3 linked regions of the Paraglaciecola psychrophila 170 genome follow. The protein of the gene in region 3 interacts with the protein of the main gene of each other region in a pairwise test. Links are inferred from orthologs where the notes say so. Each region holds a gene or a part of one and is shown on either strand. Other genes may lie near its edges. The genes, in order: C427_RS21435, bolA and C427_RS15785.

What was found.
Region 1: the proteins of C427_RS15785 (region 3) and C427_RS21435 interact in binary tests that used the Escherichia coli proteins (3 or more experiments, as listed by UniProt). The link is inferred for Paraglaciecola psychrophila 170 from one-to-one orthologs.
Region 2: the proteins of C427_RS15785 (region 3) and bolA interact in binary tests that used the Escherichia coli proteins (3 or more experiments, as listed by UniProt). The link is inferred for Paraglaciecola psychrophila 170 from one-to-one orthologs.

Annotation. Positions count from the first base shown.
Region 1 is NC_020514.1:4,882,023-4,889,664, reverse strand. The notes cover bases 2,068-4,922. They hold C427_RS21435 (BolA family protein), read left to right. Parts: upstream 2,068-3,293; coding sequence 3,294-3,551; downstream 3,552-4,922. Other genes in these bases: C427_RS21425 (trypsin-like peptidase domain-containing protein), read right to left, coding at 4,883-4,922; murA (UDP-N-acetylglucosamine 1-carboxyvinyltransferase), read left to right, coding at 3,599-4,861; C427_RS21440 (STAS domain-containing protein), read left to right, coding at 2,960-3,265; C427_RS21445 (MlaC/ttg2D family ABC transporter substrate-binding protein), read left to right, coding at 2,292-2,963; mlaD (outer membrane lipid asymmetry maintenance protein MlaD), read left to right, coding at 2,068-2,288. Also shown: C427_RS21460 (ATP-binding cassette domain-containing protein), read left to right, coding at 233-1,033; lipid asymmetry maintenance ABC transporter permease subunit MlaE, read left to right, coding at 1,030-1,809; more of mlaD, read left to right, coding at 1,821-2,067; more of C427_RS21425, read right to left, coding at 4,923-5,935; C427_RS21420 (DegQ family serine endoprotease), read right to left, coding at 6,044-7,408; C427_RS21415 (ZapG family protein), read right to left, coding at 7,475-7,642. UniProt on the Escherichia coli protein: Involved in cell resistance against acid stress.
Region 2 is NC_020514.1:448,986-456,634, reverse strand. What follows is about bases 2,806-5,667. They hold bolA (transcriptional regulator BolA), read left to right. Parts: upstream 2,806-4,007; coding sequence 4,008-4,328; downstream 4,329-5,667. Other genes in these bases: C427_RS01920 (TRAP transporter large permease), read left to right, coding at 5,041-5,667; C427_RS01925 (TRAP transporter small permease subunit), read left to right, coding at 4,484-5,041; C427_RS01935 (alpha-ketoglutarate-dependent dioxygenase AlkB family protein), read left to right, coding at 3,212-3,829. In the rest of the region: C427_RS01955 (hypothetical protein), read left to right, coding at 1-205; C427_RS01950 (hypothetical protein), read left to right, coding at 195-839; C427_RS01945 (peptidylprolyl isomerase), read right to left, coding at 1,404-2,015; more of C427_RS01920, read left to right, coding at 5,668-6,399; C427_RS01915 (TRAP transporter substrate-binding protein), read left to right, coding at 6,422-7,519; enoyl-ACP reductase FabV, read left to right, coding at 7,628-7,649. UniProt on the Escherichia coli protein: Transcriptional regulator that plays an important role in general stress response. Has many effects on cell morphology, cell growth and cell division. Acts by regulating the transcription of many genes, including dacA (PBP-5), dacC (PBP-6), ampC and mreB.
Region 3 is NC_020514.1:3,600,698-3,606,219, reverse strand. What follows is about bases 1,044-3,792. They hold C427_RS15785 (Grx4 family monothiol glutaredoxin), read left to right. Parts: upstream 1,044-2,121; coding sequence 2,122-2,463; downstream 2,464-3,792. Other genes in these bases: C427_RS15780 (hypothetical protein), read right to left, coding at 2,522-3,319; C427_RS15790 (Fe-Mn family superoxide dismutase), read right to left, coding at 1,257-1,838; C427_RS15795 (SAM hydrolase/SAM-dependent halogenase family protein), read right to left, coding at 1,044-1,141. Outside these bases: C427_RS15800 (VF530 family protein), read right to left, coding at 1-208; more of C427_RS15795, read right to left, coding at 218-1,043; C427_RS15775 (BAR domain-containing protein), read left to right, coding at 3,962-4,660; C427_RS15770 (helix-turn-helix domain-containing protein), read left to right, coding at 4,867-5,094; C427_RS15765 (replication initiation factor domain-containing protein), read left to right, coding at 5,170-5,522. UniProt on the Escherichia coli protein: Monothiol glutaredoxin involved in the biogenesis of iron-sulfur clusters.

The sequences.
Region 1 (7,642 bases), 1.3 Mb from region 3 along the record:
TGTATAATATATTTGATTTATTCTGACTAGAAATGACAGCCTGAAAATGCACCAATAAACTAACATCGATGATGAGTGTTAAGCTGATATTCAGCGATAGTTGTATTAAATGAAATATAACTTGTTACTTTTTGACTTTGTTATTTTATGCAGAAAACTAATACAATACACACTTTATTTCTGGGTGTTTTATACTTCGCACGATTAACTAAAATGGAATGTTTGTATCTGAATGGAAAATTTGATTGAAATCAACAATCTAACCTTTAGCCGTAGTGGTCGAATTATTTACGACGATATTTCACTACAAATTAAAAAAGGTAAGACCACCGCTATTATGGGCCCCAGTGGCATTGGAAAAACCACTATGTTGCGGTTGATAGGCGGCCAATTGGTGCCTGATAAAGGTGATATTAAATTTAAGGGGGAGTCTATTCCAGGGATGCGTCGCAACCGCCTATTTGAAGTGCGCAGACAAATGAGTATGTTATTTCAAAGTGGTGCATTATTTACCGACATGTCGGTGTTTGACAATATCGCTTTCCCGTTACGGGAGCATACAAAATTATCCGAATCCGTTATTCACACATTGGTCATGCTCAAATTACAAGCGGTGGGTTTAAGAGGTGCGGCAGAATTGATGCCTGCTGAATTATCCGGAGGCATGGCACGCAGAGCAGCACTCGCAAGAGCGATTGCTTTGGATCCAGAGTTGATTATGTATGACGAGCCATTCGGAGGGCAGGATCCTATTTCAATGGGGGTCTTAGTAAAATTGATCAAAGCTTTAAACGATGCCTTGCAATTAACCAGTGTTGTTGTGACTCATGATGTGACTGAAGTATTAACTATTGCAGATTATATTTATATTTTGGCAGAACAAAGAGTTATCGGCAGCGGTACTCCTGAACAAATCAAAAACAGTGATTCGCCACTAGTGCAACAGTTTTTACAGGGGCAAGCAGACGGTCCTGTTCCTTTTCATTATCCTGCGACAAATACGGCTGAAGCTTTTTTGGGTAGGACATCATGAATTGGTTAGTAAATTTAGGGGAATACACACTTAACCGCTTAGAAATGTTCGGTCGAGCCACATATATGTTGTTTGGCGCTATTATTGCCAAACCTCAACCTTTAAAGATGATCCCACTGATTATCAAACAAATACATGTAGTCGGTGTTCAGTCACTGCTTATTGTAGTGGTTTCAGGTTTGTTTATTGGCATGGTAATGGCGCTGCAAGGCTACACCATTTTAGTTAGCTATGGTGCTGAAGGCAGCTTAGGGCCGATGGTCGCCTTATCATTGCTTAGAGAATTAGGTCCAGTGGTCACCGCTTTATTGTTTGCGGGACGCGCAGGTTCGGCACTCACAGCTGAAATCGGTTTAATGAAAGCGACTGAACAACTCAGCAGTTTAGAAATGATGGCGGTTGATCCACTTCGAAGAATAATTGCGCCGCGCCTTTGGGCAGGCATTATTTCGATGCCAATGTTAGCGCTAATTTTTAGTGCGGTTGGCATTTTAGGTGGGCATCTGGTAGGTGTGGATTGGTTAGGCGTAGATACTGGCAGTTATTGGTCTATCATGCAGTCCACGGTGGATTGGAATAAGGACGTGGTGAACGGCATTATAAAGACTATAGTGTTTGCTTTTGTGATTACCTGGATCGCCACCTTTAAAGGGTATGATTCTGTACCTACCTCTGAAGGTATAAGTAAGGCAACAACAGAAACAGTGGTATTTTCTTCGTTAGCGGTACTTGGGCTAGATTTTATATTGACTGCATTAATGTTTGGAATTGAGTAAAGGAAATGGGAATGAAATCTAGAAAATCGGAATTATTGGTGGGTGTATTTGTCGCTTTGACGATAGCAGCAGGTTTGATGTTAGCACTCAAAGTCGCCAATCAAAGCATGTCGAGCAGTGAAGATACATACATACTGTATGCAAAGTTTGACAACATCGGAGGGTTAAAGGTCCGCTCAGCAGTCAAAGTAGGTGGGGTAACAGTAGGCAGAGTCGACAACATTACGCTTAATAATAGCGACTTCACCCCATTGGTGACCATGAGTATTTCCTCAGAATTTAACCAGTTTCCAGAAACCAGTTCGGTATCTATACTTACCTCAGGTTTATTAGGAGAGCAATATATTGGTTTTCAACCAGGTTTTGTAATTGATGGCATTGAAAACTTGGCTGAGGGTGACTACATAGAAGACACAAAATCAGCTTTAGTATTAGAAGACCTTATTGGTCAATTTTTATTTAGTAGCAACGACGGTTAATTGATGCCGTTGATTGGAGAAAATAACGTGATAAATAAATGTGCACTTCTACTACTGGGTATACTGTTAATTTTTAGCTCCGGCGCAGTACCAGCGCAAGATCAAAATCCTTATGTCATGTTGGAAGATGTAGCAACCAAAACTTTCAGCAGGATTAAGGAGGAACGTCAGCTTATAGAACAAAACCCTGAGCTTCTTCGAACGGTTATGGAAGAGGAATTGCTGCCTTATGTGGATTATAATTTTTCCGCATTAAAGGTTTTAGGTAAGCATTATAAAAAAGTACCAAGAGAAAAAATTCCAGAATATATCAGTGTATTTCGTTCATATTTAATTACTACTTATGCACTGGCTATGGCCTATTATGATGGACAGGACGTCGAATTTCAGCCAGTTCGAGAAGTGACTGATGAGAGAACGGTGACGGTTAGAGCGGTCGTTAAAGAGCCCGGTCGTCCAGATATAAATTTAGCATTTAAATTACGTAAAAATAAAAAAACTAATGAGTGGAAAGCTTACGATATGGTTGCCGAAGGTATAAGCCTTTTGTCTAGCAAGCAGAGTGAGTTCCAATCTATATTGCGACAGGATGGCATTCAAAAAGTAATCGATTTAATGAATAATACTATTAGTAGACCTATTAACATTGACACAGACAAAAAGGAAAGTGAGTGACTAAATTGCAAGTGATTGAGTCACCCACAGGTTATTTCACTTTAAAAGGTGAGTTGAACCGAAACACTATCCCAAGGTCAGTGGCACTGGCAACATTAGAAAAAAGAGCAAACAAGCAAGGCTCCTCGACCCTAGATATGTCAGGTGTGAGTCACACTGATACTGCAGGGTTAGCTTGGTTGATGAACTTTTTAAAAGGTAATCAACAACAAAATGTGCATTTTGAGCTAATAGGTATCCCAAAAAGCCTGATAAAGCTTGCAAAAATAAGCGACGTAGACAGTTTTTTGTCGGTACAATAGCTGCCTATTTTACTCATCTGGACATGTAATGGATAATCAACAAATCGAAGCTCTTTTGCTTGAAACATTAAGCTTGGCTGAAGCGCATGTAAGTGGTGATGGATCTCATTTTCAAGTGATCGCCGTGAGTGATCAATTTGAAACTATGAGTCGGGTCAAAAAACAGCAGTTTGTATATGCACCTTTAGTCGCAAAAATTGCTGAAGGTAGTATGCATGCCGTTTCTATTAAGACTTTTACTGAAAGCCAATGGAAACGCGAAAAAATGTTTAATCTTCCTCAATAGTATCTATCACTCCCCCTCATCTTAGCCATATCAAATAGAGTGTATCTATGGACAAATTAATTATTGAAGCTTGCCCACCGCTGAATGGGATTGTAACTATTTCAGGTGCCAAAAATGCTGCATTGCCTATTCTAATGTCAAGCATTCTTGCAGACTCCACATGTTATTTCGATAATGTTCCAGAGCTGAGAGACATACACACAAGTCTATCTTTGTTAAATGAGCTAGGTGCTAAATCTTATCGTCAAGATGGGCAATCGGTGGTAATTGACCCTAGTTCTATTGATAACTTCAATGCTTCTTACGAATTAGTCAAAACCATGCGCGCATCCATTCTGGTGTTGGGACCACTTCTAGCTAAGTTTGGGCAGGCAAATGTGTCGTTACCCGGTGGTTGTGCCATAGGCGCACGTCCAGTGAATTTACATCTTCAAGGTCTTGAACAAATGGGGGCCAAAATTGATGTGGATAATGGTTACATCAGGGCGTCTGTGAATGGAAAATTACGTGGCGCTCACATATTTATGGATGTGGTAAGCGTTGGCGCCACCGAAAACTTAATGATGGCTGCGTGTTTGGCGCAAGGTGAAACCATTTTAGAAAATGCCGCTAAAGAGCCCGAAATTGTTGACTTGGCTCAATGCCTAAATGCGATGGGCGCTAAAGTATCAAATGCGGGAACTGATAAAATTGTGATTCAGGGAGTTGAATCTTTATCAGGGTGTCGTTATCGAGTATTGCCAGACAGAATCGAAACGGGCACGTTTTTAATCGCAGCTGCTGTCACGGGTGGAAAGATCCGTTGTGAGCAAGCGGCGCCAAAGACCCTCGAAGCAGTACTAGATAAATTGACTAAGGCCGGTGCCAAATTAACTGTTGGTGATGATTGGATTGAGTTGGATATGACAGATAGACAACTTATTAGTGTTGATATTAAAACGGCGCCTCATCCTGGATTTCCAACTGATATGCAAGCGCAGTTTGTGGCGCTTAATTGTTTGGCTGAAGGAACAAGTGTGGTGACTGAAAATATTTTTGAAAATCGCTTTATGCATGTACCTGAATTACAGCGAATGGGTGCCAATATTTCTTTGCAAGCCAATAGCGCTATATGCAATGGCAAGTCATCTTTAAAGGGTGCTCAAGTTATGGCAACTGATCTGAGGGCTTCGGCAAGTTTAGTGATCGCAGGACTGGTTGCTGAAGGGGAAACCACAGTAGATCGTATTTACCACTTAGACCGAGGTTATGAACACATCGAGACAAAGTTAAATGGTTTAGGTGCCAACATCAAAAGAGTTAGTGGATAACTAAACAAGTAACCATTAACGTTATTGTAATTCTGCAACTAGCATATCCAATTTCAGAACTGTGCCATCTCTGTTCACCTCAAAAGTGACAGTGTCACCTGGCACAGTATCGGCAATGTAATCTAATGTATCGCGAATACTATTGGCAGAAATGTCATTTACAGACAATATAAGGTCTCTAATCTGCAAACCACCCTGTTCGGCTGGACTTCCTTGACCTACAGCTGTAACCATAATCCCAGCGCTTGATGGTCCAGATTGTTGACCTACAAACCCTAATGCTCCACGAGTAACTTTACCCGTAGCGATAATCTCACCCATGACCTTCTTGGCTAGATTGTAAGGTACGGCGAAAGACACGCCATCAACTGATTCAACTCGACTCCGGCTGATACGAGTTTTGAAATTAGCATTGTTGATGCCTATCAAAAAGCCTTCACTGTCTACCAGTGCTCCACCAGAGTTGCCCTCATTAAGTGCTGCGTCTGTTTGAATATAATCGAAATAATTATTTAGCTCGTTATTACTAATCCGGCTAACAATACCTTTGGTGACTGTTTGTCCTAGGTTGTAGGGGTTACCCAAGGCTAACACTACGTCTCCAACTAGAGTTTTAGGATCATCTAGTTGCGGAACAGGGTGTAAATTTTCAACTGATATATTGAGTACCGCTAAATCTGTTATCGGATCGTAACCAATTATGTGAGCTTCTTCGAGACGTCCATCTTGTAATCCCACCAAAATAAGCTTGGCATTTGCAATGACATGATAACAAGTCAGTATATAACCAGTCGAAGTCATAATCACTCCAGAACCCAGGCTGGTTCGTTCAATTGGTTGTCGACGATTATAGCCGCTCCTTTCGATGCTTTGACTATAGATGTTAACTACCGCGGGACCTGCTGCGTTGACTGCTGGATTAAAGCTAAGTTTTTTTGAGCTCTCTTGCTCAGTGAATAACGTCAGTGGTAGACCGCTACCTTGACGTAAATCGGGGACCAGCAATAGGATGATCGAAGAAATTATCACGCCTATAAGAATAGATTTTAGTAAAAAAGATAAGGATTTTAACACAGGTAATATTAAATATTTTTTACTTCAGGTGATATTAATAATAACATTGAAATCAGTGAGTTGATAGCATCACTAAGACTTAGTGATGCTATCAATCATCAGTTTTTATTAACGGATCACCAAATACAAAGAAGAGATACCGCGCTTAACATTGAGTGCAATGACGCCTTTTGCCTCTTCTAGTTCAGTTCGTAATTGAACAATGTTATCTACCTTCTTTCGGTTAATGCCGATTATTACGTCACTATCTTGTAAACCAATCCGACTCGCTGGAGAACGTGATTCAATATTTGAAATAACTATCCCATTATCGCCTAGTTCAGATTTACCGTTGGTTAAAGTTGCACCCTCTAAAGCTGGGTGAATTTCTTTGGCAACCACCAGATTTTGGGTTGCATCACCAAGTACAACATTAATCCTTTCGCGTTTGCCTTTACGTAATATTGTTAATTCAAGTTCAGCACCTGCGCCTCTGCTGGCGACTTTTGCTCTTAACTCTTGGAAACTCGATACGGATCTGTCATTAATTTCTGTAATGATGTCACCGGCCTGAATACCACCTTTTTCTGCTGCTGAGTCGGGCGAAACTTCAGTTACAAATGCACCTTGGTTGACATCTAAGTTCATCGCATCGGCCAGGTCAGAGTCGATATCTTGGCCCCCGATACCAAGTAAACCACGTCGTACTTCGCCAAACTCTATAATCTGGTCGACTAAACTTTTCATCATATTGCTTGGTATGGCGAAACCAATGCCTACGTTGCCGCCGTTAGGTCCAAAGATAGCAGTATTAATCCCAACTAATTCACCGCGAAGACTCACTAACGCTCCACCTGAGTTGCCACGATTGATCGCCGCATCAGTTTGAATAAAATTCTCATATCCACCAATATTTAAACCCGATCGACCAAGCGCGCTGACAATCCCCGAAGTTACTGTTTGATTCAGACCAAAAGGGTTACCAATAGCCACAACAAAATCGCCCACTCTCAACTCATCTGAATCAGCGAGAGGCATTGCAGTCAATGCATCAGGCTCTATTTTTAGTAACGCAATATCACTTTGGTCATCGGCACCTAATTTCTTTGCTTTAAACTCGCGACCATCAGTTAGCTTAACGATAATCTCGTCAGCGTTGTCTACCACGTGATTATTTGTTACCACGTAGCCATTCTTCGCATCAATAATGACGCCAGAACCAAGTCCTTTAAAAGGTCTTTCTTGAACTTGCTCCTCTGTTCCTCCAAAAAAGTGTTTGAACATTTCAGGCACACGTTGCCGTGAAACTTGCGTTCCTTCAACAGAAATACTGACAATAGCCGGAGTGGCTTCATCTAGCATCGGCGCTAGACTAGGTACTTCTACTTTATCACTTGAAAAGAAGGGTATTGCAGCGTTGGACACTAAGCTGACCGACATGCTCGCAGTCACTACGCAACAAACCACTAAAAAACGATTTACAACTTTATTCATCGGTTATCATCTCCAACATCTAAATTTAAAAACAATACAAGGACTATCTTGGTGTCGAAAAGTTCATTATTTGCTTTCTTTGGCGGGCACTTCTTTTGTGCCAGAGAATAACCCTGAACTTTGTGAAGAAAAATCTAAGGGCTGTATATCTGCATTCAATTTTTCTCGTGTAGGTTTGGTGCTTTTATTACGCAAATAAGCGGTTGTGTGCTCGCCAAAATAGCTCAATGAACT
Region 2 (7,649 bases), 3.2 Mb from region 3 along the record:
TGAGCAGGCTATTCAAGACAATCCACACCACCTTCCAGAACACTTATTACATATGGGTATGCAATTTAACCTTGCATGGAACCAGTCTAGGCCACGTGCCATTTATTTGATTAGCGAGTACATCAAACAATCACTTAAACCTACGGTAGCCTATCCATATGTAGTTTTAATTTTTTTAGTGATGGGACAACTTTATGGCAACTAACCAAAAACATTATCTTGTGGGTTATGGCAGTTTACTGAGCCATGATAGTCGCTCACGTCATTCAAATATTTTTTGCCCCAACATGCCAATTACTGTAAATGGATGGCAGCGAGAGTGGTTAGCAAGAGGTATGGCACACTTGCAGACAGCTTTAGGCGTGTCGCAAGTTGAAACGGCCAGATTGAACGCAGTATTATTACGCATAGAACAGATATCACCTGAACTTCGCGACCGTGAGCAAGACTATCAATTTATTGAAGTCGACCCTGACAGCATAGTGGCCGCCCAAGAGTCTGAGCTAGCACAGACTGAACTTGCCAATATTCGAGCTAACCCAGACACCTGTAAAATATATATATGTGCCAACCTGAATAAAATACCAGCCAACAGCCAATACCCTATTTATCAAACCTACATAGATACTTGTCTAGTGGGATGTTTCGATATGGGTGTCGTCGATTTTGCTGCGGAGTTTATCCAACACACACACTTTTGGGAGCATGGTTGGATAAATGACCGCAAAAACTGCCTTTATGCTAGACCTGCGATAGTTACGCAACAGCAACATCAACAAATTGACCGACTGTTAGAACAACATCAAGTATTGAAATATCGCCAAGAAAAAGATGGTTGAACGTTATAACTTCATTTAAATTGAGGTTACCAAATCGCAATGAAGGTGTGCTAATTTATATTTACTGCATTGCATGCAAGCCCGCTAATACATAAATTAAAGGGGTATTCCAATTGATGGTGACCTCATTGGTTGAATAACTACACCAATCATCAATATAAGATTTTGCAGGTAAACTCGAAGAATAATCACATTCATCTTGTTGTCCTGATTACGCTCCACCAGCCAAAAACCCTGGAACAGGCTCTACTACTCAGGATCAGTCTTTCAAATGGCACCAAATATGTATTTGAGCGCCTGTCATAAATAATCCTTAACATTTTCTTTTTTTCTTTATCCCGTATCAACTCTGTTTTACAAAGCGCTATAACATAACCAAAAAAGCGACCAATACCAGTAGAGCGTAATATCCCACTCTATTCCTCGTGATGTTTATTCAAACACTAAATTGCTAGTATCAAACCTATCTTTAGAAGTGGTGCTAGCTTTAATATTAGTTTAACAATTATTAATCTAATTAAGTTTAGTATGAATGTCGCAAAAAAGTTGTAAAAGGCACTTTTCCTACACGGGCGGTAATACCATCACTTTTATCAGAATAACCTGCTCTACCGGCACGTCTGACCAGCCATATTTAGGGTCGAAATCTGTTTTCACTGCGACCATTTTATCCAACACTTCATAACCTTCAACAACTGAACCAAATGCGGTGTAACCCCAATCTCTACCGGGGTCCAAGCTGTCGTTATTACTCATATTAAAGAAAAATTGGCGAGTGGCAGAGTGTGGGTCTTTCTGTCTAGCCATGGTGATGTTGTACATTACATTTTTTAAGCCATTGCCAGACTCGTTAAATATTTTTCCGAATGCTGGTTTTTCAATAAATTGGGTGTCGTAGCCGCCACCTTGCACAACAAAGTCAGGCACAATACGATGAAAAATAGTGTCTTCGTAACTGCGTTTATCTACATAACGCAAGAAGTTATTAACGGTAATAGGTGCTCTGGAGCGGTCTAATTCAACGATGATATCCCCCATACTGGTGACCATTTTCACACGAGGGTAATAGTTGTCAGGTTGAATATTTGAGCCATCATCTTTATCTTTTGCAAAGATAGAAGTGGAGGTGCTAACAAAAAAGCTGACAAAAATCGCGATAAACATTGTTCTTAACATGTTGATATTCCTAGAGCCTAACGTTTACTAGCAGACAAAATACTGAACTTTTGATTGGTTGCAACTGTTGTTACATTGCCAAACAGTCTTTTTAATTTACTTGGGTAATCTAAATGGCGATTACCCACCACAAACAATTGCCCACCACTTTGAAGCAACGACTTGGCATCCTTAAACATTTGCCAAGCAATATGATCAGTTATGGCATTTTGTTGGTGAAAAGGTGGATTACACAATACTATGTCTACCTCAGAAAATTTAGATTTTTCAGAAAAGTCATCCAAGCAGTTATTCACTATAAACTCTGATCCTGACTCTTTTTCAGGCAAGTTAGCCAATACATTTTGCTTGGCAGAGGCAACCGCCATATATGACTCGTCAACAAACACCACTTTTGTTTTTTATTTTGATTAAGGATATGTAATCCCAACACACCATTACCACAGCCCAAATCAATCACTGTTTTACTATCCATATTAGCTAATTTTGACAAATGTTCGAGCATAAACCTTGCGCCAATATCTAATTGCTGACGTGCGAACACGTTAGCTAAATTACTGATTTCAAACCGGGGCTTATCAGTAAACCAAATAGTTGGGTAAGGGCTTGCGTGTGATTTACAGCCTGTAGGCTGGCAAAAAATCAAGCGTGCTTTTTTCTTCGCCAATGAAGTAGTGGTGCTCCCTAAATACTTTTCGAACAAGGCCAAGGTCGACTTCTGTATGAATGTCGCTTTGCCTGCTGCTATCACGGTCGTTGAAGGGATAACCCTTGCTTGTAGATCTATCAATTGTTGTTCAAGTAAAGCGGTAGTTTTAGGGATTTTGAGTAACACCAGTTCCGCTGGTGAGTCCACTGATGTAACTGAATCGTAAAATATTACTGACTCGACTGGGATATTATTTTGCTGCAGATTAACCAAACAAGATTGTTTAGCTACGTAAGAATCACTCACCCATAGAGGTTTAAAATCAGCAAACCAACAAGCTAAGGCACCAAAATCATCATTGTAAATACTAATAGATTGATGTTGTAAACCTTGAACATTTTGCTCGACATATTCAATTATATACTCATCGGCAGCATCCCATGCCTGCCAGCTTGGATGTTGTAGGTCTTGTGGATACCTAACTAACTGCAAATTTCTATCTAAAAGCGTTAAACTGGTGTTCATTTCTTTCCAAATTTGATGGGTTATGCAGCAGTCACTGTTTGAATCACAATATGATAACACGCCAATACAGCTGGATATGCCAGATGCAGACCTAAAATATTATCCTAATTTTATTGCTGCGTCTGAATCGGCAATCTTAATGCAGGCATTACATCAGTCGTTAGACTGGCGCCAAGAACGAATCACTTTATACGGAAAAACCTTTGATGTACCAAGATTACAAGCATGGTACGGCGACAAAAATGCGTGTTATCAATATTCGAATTTAAGCTTGCGCCCTTTGCCATGGAACTCTTTATTACTTGCACTTAAACAAAAATGTGAAAACGCTAGCAACAGTCATTTCAATTCTGTATTGGCAAATTTATATCGTCACGGTCAAGATGGCATGGGCCGCCATGCAGATAATGAGCCTGAACTAGGTCAGCAACCAGTGATTGCCTCACTAAGCTTTGGAGAAGAACGCAATTTAGACTTTTATCACAACGTCACAAAAAACAAAGTTAGGCTACCTTTACACAATGGCAGTCTATTGGTAATGAGCGGCGATACTCAAAAATATTGGCAACACAGCGTAGCTAAAACCAAGAAAACGCTAGCACAGAGGATCAACCTTACTTTCAGATATATACAAAACTGAGCATCTTTAGCACTAAATCGTATAAAAATTCAGGTTAAGCTGACAAAAAATATATCGTCAACAGTCAATGAGTTATGCTCACAGTCTCGGGATTAGTCAAAAGCAATATGTTGTATTGTCTTTTTAAAGCTAAAATTGCCGTGATTAAAATAAAAGATGATTCTAGCTTGGAGAATAAATGAAGATTCAAAATAATATTGAAAAAAAGTTACTCAGTCACTTCAATCCTCAGCACCTTGAAGTCATTAATGAAAGTTCTATGCATAATGTTCCTGTGGGATCGGAGAGCCATTTTAAAGTGGTTATCGTGACGCCTATATTCAGTGGCGAGCGCCTAATCAAACGTCACCGAGCGGTTAATTCAGTACTAAAAGAAGAATTAGCAAACGACATCCACGCTTTAGCTCTACATACTTACACTCAAGAGGAATGGAAAAATTTGTTTGGAGAATTTCCAACATCACCCAACTGTTTAGGCGGAACTAAGCAACCAACTTGATTGCTTAGTGTAAATCAAAACACCTATCAGACGGTGCTTTTGCGTCTCTGCGCTGCCCCCCTTCCATTTGTTGTTTATTTTTGGTAAAAACGACTCCAATATTAGGCTATTTAAAGATGGCCTTTAGTTATCATTCGCAACAATAAGAAACAACGATGCAGTTAAACCGCACTATTTTTTGGCACCAAGCTGCCTTTTGGCAGAAAAAAATCGATGTGTTTCATCACGCGTTATGTCGATTGGTCAGTTGGTTTACGTTGTTTATGGTTTTACTGACATTTCTAATTGTAGTGCTCAGATATGGATTTAATCTTGGGTGGATAGCCATGCAAGAGTCGGTAATGTACCTGCATGGAATGGTCTTTTTATTAGGCGCGGCACACACTTTACGCGTCAATGAGCATGTAAGAGTCGATATTTTTTATCGCCGCTTCAGTACTAAAAAGCAAGCCAGAGTAGATATCTTTGGTAGCCTATTTTTATTAATGCCAGTGAATATTTTTATCTTCATAGTGAGTTACGATTACGTGATGCGGGCTTGGCGAGTCATGGAGGCTTCTCAAGAAGCCGGGGGTATTCCTGCAGTCTTTCTGTTAAAAAGCTTAATTTTGTTATTTTCGTTTACTATGCTGCTTCAGGGAATAGCTGAAGTGATAAGCAATGTTGCAAAATTGTCACTTCATAAACAATCATCAGTCGTTGCAGGTAAGTAATGGAATATCTCTCGCTATTGATGTTTTTAGCCGTATGTTTGGTGTTGTTACTAGGGTATCCCGTTGCTTATTCATTGGCTGGCACCGCTCTTATTTTTGCTGGCATAGGTGCTTTTTTGGGTGTATTTGACACCTCTTACTTACAAGCAGTACCCAGCCGCTTGTTTGGCATAGTGTCTAACCAAACCTTAATTGCCGTGCCGTTATTTGTCTTTATGGGGATAATGTTAGAGAAATCCCGAGTCGCGGAAGATTTGCTACTCGCCATGGAACAAGTACTGGGTAGATTAAAGTCAGGGCTCGCTATATCGGTGGTGCTTGTTGGCATGTTATTAGCCGCCAGTACGGGCATAGTTGGTGCTACAGTCGTCACTATGGGCTTACTTTCTCTGCCAACGATGCTTAAAAAAGGCTATTCACCGTCTTTTGCTTGTGGGGCAATATGCGCAACAGGAACGTTGGGGCAAATCATCCCTCCATCGATAGCTTTGGTTTTGTTAGGTGATGTTTTATCTAGTGCGTTTCAGCAAGCACAATTGAACATGGGTATATTTTCACCACGCTCTGTGTCAGTGGGTGACTTGTTTGTAGGCGCCTTAGTCCCCGGTTTTTTATTAGTAGCGATGTATCTTTTATATGTTTTAGTGTTTGCTAGCAGGCAGATAGACCCTTCGCTCGAACAAAGTGACCAAGCACCTATTTCTGCTGGTGCATTGTTTGCTGCTCTTTTTCCTCCACTATTGCTAATTTTTATGGTGCTCGGCTCAATTTTGGGAGGTTTTGCTACTCCCACTGAAGCAGCTGGTGTTGGTGCAGCAGGTGCATTGGTGCTAGCGCTCATCAACAAAAAACTTAATCTACAAAAATTGAAAGATGTGATGATGTCGACGACAAAAGTCACGTCTATGGTATTTTTAATACTCATTGGCGCATCTATTTTCTCACTGGTTTTTCGTGGTTTTGGTGGTGAAGAATTAATTGAAGAATTATTTGCCAGCTTACCTGGTGGCGTATTTTCTGCCGTTTTATTGGTGATGGTGGTGATATTTTTACTTGGCTTTATTTTAGATTTTATCGAAATCACCTTTGTAGTTGTTCCTCTAGTTGCCCCAGTATTATTGGCTATGGGGGTTGATCCAATTTGGCTTGGAATTATGATAGCGGTTAACTTACAGACCTCATTTCTAACCCCACCGTTTGGATTTGCCTTATTTTATTTACGAGGTGTAGCGCCGCCAGAAGTGAAAACCTCAGATATTTACCGAGGTGTAGCCCCCTTTATTTTTATACAACTATTGTTGTTAGCCTGTTTGGCAATTTGGCCAAATCTGGTAACTTGGTTACCTTCTTTACTTTAATAATACTTTCGAGAGTCTATATATGAAATTGCTTCAATTATCTGTTTTAGCTACTTTCAGCATCTTGTTGGCATCCTGTGGAGAACAATCTTCTCATGCTCCTAGCGAACAAGTAGAACAGCAAACTTATGAATGGAAACTGGTGACATCCTGGCCAAAAAATTTTCCTGGCTTAGGTAAAGGTCCAGAAACTTTTGCCAAATATGTTGAACGTATGTCTAGCGGCAGGCTGAAAGTAAAAGTATTTGGTGCAGGTCAAATGGTGCCAGGATTTGAGGTATTTGATACCGTTTCCAGTGGTGCCGCTGAAATGGGTCATGCAGGCTCTTATTACTGGAAAGGTAAAGCACCCGCATCACAAATTTTCACCGCGATACCCTTTGGTATGAACGCTACCGAAATGAATGCATGGTTACATTACGGCGGTGGCTTAGAGCTATGGCGCGAAGTATATGAGCCGTTTAATTTGATCCCTTTTGCTGGTGGTAATTCTGGGGTACAAATGGCGGGTTGGTTTAAAAAAGAAATTAACAGTGTTGAAGACTTAAAAGGTTTAAAAATGCGCATTCCCGGATTAGGTGGCGAAGTGCTCAAAAAACTCGGAGGCATTCCTGTAGCACTGACTGGGGGTGAACTCTTTACCTCACTGCAATCTGGAGCGATTGACGCCACTGAGTGGGTCGGCCCCTATAACGATTTAGCGTTTGGTTTATACAAAGCGGCTAAATATTATTATTACTCTGGCTGGCATGAACCCAGCGCAAACTTAGAATTCATGGTCAACAAACAAGCATTCGAAGCACTGCCAGACGACTTGCAGGCTATTATTGAAGTGGCAACCCGTGCGGTCAATCAAGATATGTGGGATGAATACACTGCTGCGAACAATGCGGCAATGCAAGCCTTAGTAGAAACACATGGTGTTGATATGCGTCCTCTTCCAAGAGATGTGATGTTAGCATTAAAAAAGGCCTCGGCTGTGGTAATGCAAGAACAGTCTGCCGCCGACCCAATGTTCAAAAAAGTATATGAGTCTTATGCAGATTTTCAAACCAAGGTGATGAAGTACCACCAAATATCAGAGTTTGAATATTACAAAAATCGTGCTGACCATAACTAATAATCAGCACATTTATAGCTATGTTATTGTATCTGTACCAGCTGTTCAGATGTGTTTAAACGTTGACTAGCATTACAATGCCTTATAATTTTTAAATAGGAACTTTATATGATTGTTAAGCCGAAAATTC
Region 3 (5,522 bases):
TGGTGTATAAATAGAGCTGCTCAACTTTCTCTCTTGCCCAAGGCGTTTTACGGAGAAACTTTAAGCTTGATTTAATAGACGGTTCACTGGTAAAACAATTTACCTTGACCTGTTGCCCCATTTTTTCAAAGCCAAGTTCTTTTTCAAGTGTTTCTAGAATAACTCGCAAGGTTAGGCCATGAAGAGGGTTGTTTTGTTGTTCAGTCATAGAAGTTCTTTATTTAGGTACAATTTCAATTCGCCATTCACCGCCTGCCTGAATATCGAATGCGGCTGCAAAGTTAGCTTGATTCAGCGCTAACGCCAAGTTTTCTAAGCTATTGACATACAGTAACGGTTGTCCCTCTTTTACACCTGCAAAGGAACGTTCAAAACTGATGGTTTCGGATAAAACAAATTTATCCCCTCGTGTCACAGTTACTAGAAACTGTTGGGTATAAAGACTCGCATAATCTTTTGATTTTGTGAGCGACAACAGTAATGACATAGGAATATTGGTCCATACATTGCCGTAAGCGGGATCCAAGATGGGAATTCCGCCGATTAACGAGTTGGCATCAATACGTGCGGCTTCAAATGGTATACTTAGCACCTCTGGCGCTAACTTAGGTCCTACTTGTTCAAAATTTATTGCGCTGGCTGCTAAACGGGCGCCTGTGTAAGCATAAACATCACGGCCATGAAAAGTGTGAGATGCTTCACTACCTTTTAATCGATTGACTTTTTCGTCAATTTCTCTGACCTCACTAATACCTAATCGTTTAGCCACTAGCGTTAAAGTACCGTTGTCTGGAGTAACAAAATAATGATTAGTTTTGGTTTTTAAAACCACTGACTTTCTATCACTGCCCACCCCTGGGTCGACGACGGACACAAATACTGTATTTGCAGGCCAAAAGTCGGCTACTGCGTCTAAACGGTATGCACCCTCCCAAATATTATAGGCAGGAATATCGTGAGTTAAGTCCTCTACTTTAAGGTTTTTATCTACACCCAATGCAACACCATGCATCGCTGATACAGCCTGATCACTTAAACCAAAATCTGATTGGAATACCACTATGCCATTACCACTTGCAAAAGCCAGTTGCGACATTTGCATGGACATCACCACAACAATGCCACAAATTATATTAGACATTGACATAAAAACCTCATTTCACATTATTTACTTTTGATAGGTATTGTCTGCTGAAAAATAGCAAAAAAAAGCCCTGATTAACAGGGCTGATATTTATTTTTTGGATAGTTGGCTATTAGGCGAAGTTTGCAGCAGCAAAATCCCAGTTAGCTAATGCCCAGAAACCTTCAAGGTACTTAGGACGTACATTACGGTAATCAATGTAGTAAGCGTGCTCCCACAAATCAACTGTCAGTAAAGGCGTTAAGGTATGATCAGTCAAAGGTGTGGCTGCGTTGCTAGTGTTAACTATATCTAAGCTACCGTCAGCTGTTTTAACTAACCAAGTCCAGCTAGAACCGAAGTTGTTAACCGCTTTATCATTCAAGGCCGCTTTGAAGTCTGCGAAAGAACCCCATTTGGCGTTTATAGCTTCAGCTAAAGCACCCGTGGGTTCGCCGCCGCCATTCGGGCTTAAGCTGTTCCAATAGAACGTGTGATTCCATATCTGTGCAGCATTGTTAAACACGCCACCTTCAGAATTCTTAACAATATCTTCTAGGCTTTTACTGGCCATGTCAGTGCCTTCAACTAAACCATTTAGTTTAGTGACATACGTCGCATGGTGCTTACCATAATGGTATTCCAAGGTTTCAGCAGAGATATGTGGTTCTAGCGCGTTCTTTTCATAAGGAAGTGCTGGTAATTCAAAAGCCATTTTATTTCTCCATAAAGGGTGATGTGTATTTTAATTTAGAACCGATAAATGCTAGTACTTTATATTATAATGTAAGAGCAATGGTTTGTTATTTGTTAAAACAAATTCTATATGTATAGATATTGCGTCTTGATAATGTTTTTCAAGTGTAAGATTAATTAATTCTTAGTATGTAATTTACTAAAACGATCTAACAAAAGATCAGTAGAGTATTAATCACTAGTTGAAAACGTTAAACTTATCACCAGATCCTTATCATCAAAATTTAAATGAGAGCCGTTACATGGATACTATTGAAAAAATTAAACAACAAATCGAAGAAAATCCCATAATTTTATATATGAAGGGCTCACCTAAATTACCTAACTGTGGTTTTTCTGCTCAAGCCACCCAAGCTCTGATGTCTTGTGGCGAGCAGTTTGCTTATGTTGATATTTTACAAAATCCTGATATCCGGGCTGAGTTACCTAAATATGCAGATTGGCCAACGTTCCCGCAACTTTGGGTTGATGGTGAGTTAGTTGGCGGTTGTGACATCATTATGGAAATGACCCAACAAGGCGAGTTACAGACTTTAATCAAAGAGTCTGCGGCTAAAAGAGCCGGTGAGACTCCAGCTGAATAAACCCAACACCAGATATAAAAATAGAGCCCTTAGCGCTCTATTTTTTTGTCTTTAATTACTATGAAGTTGGCCCAGTAAGCATGTTTTCTACTTGATTGGCCTTTTTTTCTGCAGCCACTACTCTTCGACGTAAGTCATCAATTTGATTGGTTAAATCATTATTTGCTAATGCAGTTGAGATCAGTTTTTCACGCAAACTAGCAAGTTGCTGTTCAAAGTCGGCATCAACATTATTAACTTGGCCAAATTTATCATTTAATTGTTTCAGCAAATTCGCTTGGTTTTCCAGTTGTTCTTTAGCTAAGCCGATGCTTGTATTGTTATTAGCCGTTTCATTGCCTAGGCTTTTTGTGCTTTTCTCAGTTGATGCTTTTAGCGACATCACGGTTTTATTTAATTCGCCAATTTCACTCTGGTTACGTCGCCAAGCCGAGGCCCACAGTTTGTCCATTTGTGACCACAAATCTTCTGTCCTTGCACTTAATTCAGATACCTTAACTTGCAAAGCTGCAGCTGATTGATCCATGTCCTCACCTGTTGCAGACAAACGGCTCTCTAGTTCAGCGATACGGTTTTGTGACTGTTGTAATACTTTATATTGTTGAGCCGACCAATAACCAGCTGCGGCAACAATAACGACAAGTAAAAACAAAATAGCAAACCAAGATGGGGAACTTGAAGTCGCAGGTGTCTCATCTGGCAAGTTACCTTTGTTTAAGCTTTTTTTGGTTGATTGTGCTCTAGTACGATGAAAAGACTCCAAATCATCTTTTTCTAACCTGATTTTCGGCATGTCATCTAAAGGGTCAGTCGCCATGTCATTCTTTATTGAAGTAAATATAAATTTATTATACATAGCAATGTATACCCAAACCACCTCAAGATACGCATTTCAGAGCGAATTGGGCACATCAATTTAAGATGAGTCTATGACTGAATGAGTTCTATCTTCTGAATTGGTTCAACACAGGTGTAAAAGCCCTAAACGTTTCTTTAATGTCGATTTTAAGCGATGTACTTCAGGCGCCCAAAGCTGGATTGCCTATTTTAGTTTTGGTCAATAATCCTGCAATATTCCACATATCCTAGGAGGTCTTTCCTACCGTAATACAAAGTTCTATAAATATTTATTTTGATGTAACTTGGGGATGAATAAGTAGATAAAAATTGAAGTGCTATTTATTTGTACTGAATGGTATCCCCACCTGTTCAGCATTTAATTTCATAAGCATTTGATATTTAAGTGTTTAATTTGTATATTTATCTTTGTGCAACACATGTGCAACAGCTTTGTTTATTTTGTCATCACTTAAATTTCAACTCTTACTAATCTTTTGATCAAATATATAAAACCGTTTCTAGTCTGAAGCTATTTAGGTAATCTTAGCATTTTAACAAAACCATCTTTGAAACGAGCGACAGAACTATGTATACGAATGAATTGTTTACAGCAATATAGAAAGGGAAGTTACTTAAATTACTTTATTTTGGAATATAAATGCCTAAAACCGATATAGATACCAATCCTCAAACAAACGCTAATTCTGATACAAAATCTAATCCCCCTGATTATATGCCGTCAAACATCGATGACAATCAGGATAATGATGATGTTGAAGTAGAATTAATGTATTCCATTATAGATCAAGTTATTGGATTGGAGAAAACAATTGAAATAGTACTTAACACTTATTCTAATTTACCTAAATCTAAACAAAAGAAAGCTTATGCAAATCGACAGTTTGAACCTGTACTTGAAGATCTTAAGTTAGGATTAGATTACATATCTAGCTATCATAAAGTTATTGAAGTTCATGAATCTGCAGAAAAACGTTTTGAAAAAGCAGCCCGGGAAAAAGTCAAAACTGCAAAAGTTAAAGCGCGGAATAAAATCAGATTAGAAAAGCAAAAGTTAATTGATGAGGTTGAACAAAAAACATGGTTAGAACCGTTTAAAGAAGCTCCAGATGCACTTAGAGCAGCAATACAATTATATAAGTTGTCACCAACTTTTGAAGAATTCAAGGCTAGTCGAAAAGGGTATAAAAATTTGTTGAAGGGCATTTGGGAAGGTGAGGCAATGAAAGATGGTCTTTCCAAAGAGGGAATAGACATAGACAATTTTTCGAACGAAATGAAAAATAGGATTTTGACCCTATGCAATCTAAACCATGATGGTGGTACACCGAACTCTTAATTTAAATAACCCATATTTTCACTATGTACGACCCATCAGACTAAATTTTCCTATCATAACCTACGGTCAGTTATCCATTTGATTTATATAAAAATTTTTGAATATATTGTGATTTTTATTAGAGAGGGCCTAACCTACCTATCTTACAAAATTAACTATATTCACCTTCAATGTCCGCTCAATTTGAATAAACAAGAGCGAACATTATGCATCCCAAAAGATCACAAAATACATTATTAACCCCCACGCAGGTATCTGAGCAACTTGGTGTCACCATTGGCACTTTGGCTGTTTGGCGAAGCACCGGAACCTGTCAAATCCCATATCTAAAGATTGGTCGCTGTGTTCGATATAAGACATCAGATATCGACGCGTTTCTTAGTGAACAAACGCATTTGCATACGCATCTCAAAAAGACTGGAGGTGCCTTATGAAAGTTAGTCTGATTAATGTTGGTAGATCTACAGAGATCACAAACGGATCATTCGTATTTATTGTAAGGGCATCAAATGCATAGTTTTAAAAGTCTCGTCCCACTAAATAGCAAAGAAAAAGACGGTAGAGTATCACCCGATAAGTCACCAGTGTTTATTGACTATTTAACATTACTTATTAGCAACATCAATGACCACGCGACATACCTTATGTGGGTTAATAATCACCTTAAGTCTTTTGGATTAACCATTTCTAAAAGACGGGCAGCTATACCCATTGGCTACGACATCGCATATCAAATATGCACAGTGTCAGATGAAAACGACGTATGTGGCAGCATTAAATACAGTGTGAAATTAAGTCGGTTCCTATTTGAGTTAACAGGGCGGGGCTGCTCTATGGCAGAGAAATATGATTCATTTACTTG